DNA from 2 places in the Enterococcus sp. AZ128 genome. Region 1 is predicted to be linked to the other one. Evidence: riboswitches for the same ligand, from Rfam matches in the RefSeq annotation. Region 1 holds a riboswitch; the other holds the start of a gene.

Region 1 (3,180 bases):
ACAAAAATTACATTTTCATTTTGATCAGATAAATGAAGCAGAACAAATTGCGAATGACCTCATTTATTTATACTCAGACATCGAATAGTTGCTCTTAGAAAATCACCGTAGTAAAGTGAGAGAAGAGAGTACAAGGAGGGTTTCACAAAATGAAGAATACGCAATTTGCAATGGAAATGTTGGATCGTGCGCAAGAACGTTTTGAGGATACACTGGATCAGATGACGACAGAAGAAGCGAATCAAATGCCAGCGCCTTTGATCAAATCGGTAATTTGGCTGATGTGGCACACTGCGCGAGAGTTAGACATGCAGCTATCTGATTTGAATGGTACAGAATTCTTGTGGACAAGCGATGGATGGTCAGAAAAATTTGCTTTGGATCTACCAGATGATACTGAAGATTATCGACACACACCAGAAGAAGCAGCGAAGGTTGTTGTTGCAGATCGCCAATTAGTTTTGGATTATTTAGCGGCCAGCATTGAATTTACGAAGAATTATTTAGAAAGCTTAGATGAAAGCAATCTAGCGGATGTGATCGATACTAGTTGGAATCCGCCGGTTACTCGCCAAGTTCGTATTGTTTCAGCAATTGATGATGCCTTGATGCATTCAGGACAGGCCGTGTACACTAGGCGATTAGTTATTGGAAAATAGTTTTAGGAAAGAGGTTGTGACAGAAGTGGTCAGCTTCAAGAAATAAGAAGGAATTTCCGAAAATTGCTTCTTAAATTTTTGTGAAATTTCGGCTTATTTCCGAATGCTAGCTTTGCTTAGTGAAACTTAGCAGTAACTGTATGCGTAGTTTGCGAAGAAGAAGCTACTTCTGACACACCGTTTGTTCGGAAAAAGGACCTGTGACAAGATTTTTGTCACAGGTCCTTTTTTGACAATTCCCAAAAGACGTTCTGATTGTCAAAAGAAAATGAGAGTGGTATTCTTTTTTGTGTAAGAGGGATGGTGCACCCCTCCTAACCGCTGAATCATTCAGCTGATGGCGCCTGTTGTAAGTTAAATACTTTTAACCTTTACTTAAAGTGTGTTTAAAAGTACTTAACTTGTAACAGGCTTTTTTGCGTATTCAATTTTTGATAGCTAGCTCAGACAGTTTAGTTGATGCGCGATGTAAATGAAATCATTTTTTGAGGAGGAAAAAGAGATGTCAGTAGTAATTGAAGCAGTAAAAGCAAGAGAGATTTTTGATTCACGGGGGAACCCTACGGTTGAGGCCGACGTGGTTTTATCGGATGGGACAATGGGGCGTGCCGAAGTTCCAAGTGGTGCTTCGACTGGTGACCGTGAGGCAGTCGAGTTGCGAGATGGCGGTGATTATTTGATGGGAAAAGGTGTCTTGAAGGCGGTAAGAAACGTCAATACTGAAATCAACGATGAGTTGAAAGGTCGCTCACCATTCGATCAAGCAGAAATTGATAAAGCCATGATCGATTTAGACGGTACGCCGAATAAGGGGCGTCTTGGGGCAAATGCGATCCTTGGAGTTTCTATGGCTGTCGCGCGTGCAGCGGCTCAAAGTCAAAAGATCCCATTGTATCGTTATCTAGGCGGAGTCGATCTTGAATTACCTCAGCCGTTCTTCAATGTAATCAACGGAGGTGTTCACGCAGACTCAGGAATCGATGTTCAAGAATTCTTAATCACACCGGTAAAACGTAAGAGTTTTCGTGATGGTGTAGAAAAAGTTGCGAACACTTACCACACATTGAAGCGTGTACTTGGCAAAGAAGGATATGAAACAGCTGTTGGCGATGAAGGAGGTTTTGCGCCAAAATTAGGTAGTACCGAAGCAGCAATCGAAATGTTATATTGGGCTATTAAGGAAGCTGGTTATCTACCAGGTGAAGAAATCGCCATTGCACTGGACCCAGCATCAAGTGAATTTTACAACGATGATACGAAGAAATACAACTTTGAAGGGAAAGAAATGACTTCAGATGAAATGTTGACTTACTATCAAGATTTAGTTAATAAATATCCGGCAATCATCTCAATTGAAGATGGTTTTTCAGAACATGATTGGGATGGGTTCAAGAAAATGACTGAAACAATGAGCAATCAAATTCAACTTGTTGGTGACGATATTTTTGTAACTAATCCAACGATCTTTGCTGAAGGAATCGATAAAAAGGTCGCTAATTCGATTTTGATCAAATTGAATCAAATCGGAACTGTTTCAGAATCCATCGAAACCATCAAAATGGCGCGTGCAAATGGTTATACAACTATGATATCTCACCGTTCTGGTGAAACTGGCGATACCTTCATTGCAGATTTTGCGGTAGCCATGAACGCTGGGCAAATCAAAACAGGCTCCATGGCTCGCAGTGAACGGGTCGAAAAATATAATCAGTTCCTGCGTATTGAAGAAGAATTAGGAGGTTATGGAAGGTTAGCTCGTTTTCATAAAGCGTAAAAGGAGATACATCTGAGAATCCCGATCGTCACTATTGACGGTAGGGATTCTTACGTTTAGACTTCACTTTCCAAAAAAAGGTACATGAAATTCTAAAACATTGCACAAAATGAGAGCATTCTTTTAGTTTTATGGTTGGCAGTATTAGTTGATATATTAAATTTATCATTTTTATTGTGATAGTAAAGGGTGGCTGATACAATTCTTAAAGCACATACATCATTGTAGGTTTGGTTGTTTCTTATTTGAGTTTTTAAACGGACACGTTTTGCACAACTCAATGGAAAAAGTTCAACTTTTCTAATTGAAAGGGGTTTCTTATACTGAACGTGTAAATGATTACGCTTGCAAAAAAAGGAGAGGTGAGGATGAGAGAGGTACAAATATTGAAGGCCTTAAGAGAAAATGACTATTTAAAAATCGATCAATTGGCCCAAAAGATTGGTGTTTCATCTAGAACAATCCGTAACGATCTGCAAGGTTTATCAGACTTACAACAGGGGTTTACGATAGAAAAATCTGCTAAGTTAGGCTGTCGATTGATCATTTTAGATGAAGAAAAACTTTCAGCTTTTCTGGCGGGATTCTCTGAGGCGACGATTGAGATGCAAAAGGATCGGCTGGAGTCGTTATTGAGCCTTCTTTTAATCAATGAAGACTATCAGACCGTTAGGCAGCTAAGCGATGAATTGCTCGTTAGTGGAAGCCAAATTAAAAAGGATCTTTCAAAACTTGAATTGTATCTTA
Region 2 (3,180 bases), on a different contig from region 1:
ATCGGTAATTGATGAGAATGCTTTTTCCAGAATAAATGATGCAGTTCGACGGTTTCCTGCTTATTCGCCATTTTTAGCGGCCTCCTTGATTGTTCCGATACGATACCCCTCATGGTGCTTCAAGAAGACACTCTTCGCCCGTACGATTGTTTGCGAGGTATAAATACCTTGATGTCCGGAAACAAAGTAACTGATGAAGGCGGCAATAATGAAATAGGGCAATGCCTTTGCACCGAAAAGGTCGATGCCCAACATGATCGTTGTCAATGGGGCGTTTGCCGCACAGCCAAAAACGGCGATCATTCCTAGTGCGGCTAAGAAGGCAGGAGAGATGCCAAACAAATTTCCCAGGCTTCCACCCAATGAGGCCCCGATTGAAAACAACGGAGTTACTTCGCCCCCCTGCAAGCCGGCGCCTAAACTCAAGCTAGTTGTGAGCAACTTGATGATTGGATCAAGCAAAGTCGTTTTCCCGACAAAAGCATCATCAATCAATGGCAAACTTAAGCCCATAAACTTTTGACCGTGCATGAAAAAAATAGCGGCTGTCACGATCCCTGATGCAACAAATGCCCGCAACAGGTAGTTTTTGAATAAGCTAGCGTAGAAACGTTTCAATGAATGAGTCAGCAGCGCAAAAAGATGGCCGAAAATGCCGAATAAAGCCGACGCGAAAAGGATGATCGCTAAAAGTTTCAAGTTAAAATGAGGAATCACGCCGATTGGATGCCCTTCATGAACAGTACCTAAGGATTTTGACACATAGTCTGCTAGATAAGAGGAAAAGAAACAAGGGATCAGTGCCTTACGTTCTAAATTTCCAACATATGCCATTTCCATACCAAAGAATCCCCCAGCTAACGGGGTCCCGAAAATCGATGAAAAACCTGCACTAATTCCTGCATGAACCAATTGCTTTCGACAATTTTTTTCCAAATGAAAAGCGTCCGCAGCCTTATTGGCAAAAACGCCCCCGATTTGTACAGCACTTCCTTCACGACCAACAGAGGCACCGAATAGGTGAGAAAGAATCGTGAAAGCAAACGTAAAAAGTGCCATTCGACTCGGCACATCAGTCTCTTTCTCGGTACTTTCAATAATCAGATTATTTCCTTTTTGTGCGCCTTTTCCAAAGGATTGATAAATAAACGCCGTCAGCAGACCGAGAACAGGCAGGAAAAAGAGTAAATAGTGATGCGTTTGACGATAATCTGTCACAAAATGCAATGCCTTCAGCAAATAATGGGAGATCAAGCCAGTAAAAACACTAATAAGTGCAATCAAAAAATAAAGCAGTAGTAAATCCTTTAACTCCTTTCTCGCGTTTTGTTGTGATTGTTGTCGTGTTTCTTCCATTCCAAGACCTCCTAGATTTACCACGCTTATCAGCTGACATTGCGGCTAATAAGCAAAAAAAAAGCCAATGATCCCTACAAAATGAATTGTAGAAGTCATTAGCTTGATTCGCGGTTTAAGAAAATTTCTTAGGGAGACATTCATTCCCTTATTTAATTTCTATCTATTTTTACTGTAAAAAGTGGCAAAAGTCAACCAAAACCTGAGCCCTATTTTTTCTTTGTGGAATTTAAGCGCTTAGAAGTCAACCAATAAAGCAAAATCAACACTATCATAACAATCATACGCAATATCGCCGGCGGGCTCCACACCCAGATGATGAAAGCGGCGATCAATAAATAGAGCAGGGTAGCAACAATCATCAAAAATGCTCCTTTAGTTATTTTATTGATTAGGTAATCAGGTTAACACCTGCAACTATTAATGGAAAAAGTTAAGGAATGATTAAATCATCTTCCTTAACTCTCTTTATAATACCACATTTCCAGTTAGATTTCAAGATTGTCATTTTACCAACAGTATGATATTAAGGCTTTGAAGGGGGAGGATGAAGGAATGTCTAAGTTTGACCTATCGTTATTTAACCAGTTTCTTTCGCAACAAAAGGAGAACCCGCGCTCGGTGATCAATCAGGAGCTTAAAGCCAATCACAAAGCCTTTCAATTGTCGATCGAGGATTTCTCAGAAATCTCGGAAGAACGAAAACAGCTCTTTAAAGAACATCACCTAATGGATTTTAGCTGGGCGAATTCTCAGTCGATTGGGAGCTTCTTAGTTTCTGAACCAATCTTCTACAAAAGTGATTATTTAGCACACTACTCGATACTCCAAGCAGTCTTTTACTATCTGCGGAGCTATCATCCTGGTGGAATAACTGATCAAGAGATTATGGAGGAGATTGAACGACGCTATCAAAAGTATCAAGGGGATGTAGAAATGTTGCAGGGCTCATTTGAAGATTTTCCAGAATTGGAGGAAGACATGTGAAAAATGAATTGTTAGATCCGGCCTTTTATCCATTTTTTATAAAAAAGCTGCAAGAACGACTAAGCGGATCAAGCGTCATGCCGATCGATCAGGCAGAAAGAATTCAGCAGTCCGTTGAATTTGTATTAGCCAACGGAAAAGAGGGGAGTCTGCCAGAACGCTTTGAACAAGGAAAAGAACAGTTGACCCAACGCTTATCGGCGCTTCAAAAACTTTACCAAACAATTCAAGATAATTATCAAAGTTTTGGAATTGAATCATTGGAAGAGAGTCTGGATGAAATCGGCAACTTTTTTTCAGGATACGACCTTGATTACGGAGCAGCAGAAGTAGATCAAGCCTTCCTTGATTATCAACTTGCCGAAGCTGTTCCGGCTGATTTTGTCGGGCTCGATTTTTATGAACGTTATCTGCATAATTTGGCGGCTGAAGCTTCATTCCTCAAACATATTCCAGAAAATCAAATTTATGAGCTGCTCGATCATTATCAGCGAGGGTTAGGGTTCGACTACCGTAAAGATGTGAATAATCTATTTGAGATCGTGTTTAAACAAATGCTCGGCAAATTGCTCCTTTGTAAAAAAGAAATTCATACGTTATTGTTCAATCCAATCGAAGCACAATATGTTTTAGGAAAGGCTGAATTGTCAAATTAATTGCAACATTTCTTCTTGAAAGACTTCCCAACAATTTTTCCAGTTCAATGTTTTTTTAGGACGCATATTTATCTTGCGTAATGCTTCCTGTTTCTCCGTAGGGGGTACCTTTGAAAAATCAGTTCCCTTAGGGAAGAATTCTCTAAATAAACCATTCCCATTTTCGTTAGATCCGCGTTGC

What was found. A riboswitch is a leader RNA that binds a small molecule or an ion and turns the genes downstream of it on or off. The one in region 1 is predicted to bind fluoride.
Region 2: it holds a riboswitch for fluoride, as region 1 does, so the genes downstream of both, IGI38_RS18275 (chloride channel protein) here and eno (phosphopyruvate hydratase) in region 1, are expected to answer to the same signal.

What each region holds. Positions count from the first base shown of each region.
Region 1 covers NZ_JBIORZ010000003.1:34,085-37,264, reverse strand. The annotation lists gene IGI38_RS18985 (hypothetical protein) at 1-88, shown strand, start outside; gene IGI38_RS18980 (DinB family protein) at 150-659, shown strand; fluoride riboswitch at 947-1,013, shown strand; gene eno (phosphopyruvate hydratase) at 1,162-2,433, shown strand; gene IGI38_RS18970 (BglG family transcription antiterminator) at 2,802-3,180, shown strand, end outside.
Region 2 covers NZ_JBIORZ010000002.1:1,363,304-1,366,483, forward strand. The annotation lists gene IGI38_RS18270 (hypothetical protein) at 1-71, opposite strand, end outside; gene IGI38_RS18275 (chloride channel protein) at 61-1,356, opposite strand; fluoride riboswitch at 1,439-1,513, opposite strand; gene IGI38_RS18280 (hypothetical protein) at 1,566-1,718, opposite strand; gene IGI38_RS18285 (DUF6323 family protein) at 1,912-2,343, shown strand; gene IGI38_RS18290 (DUF6179 domain-containing protein) at 2,340-2,999, shown strand; gene IGI38_RS18295 (IS30 family transposase) at 2,991-3,180, opposite strand, start outside.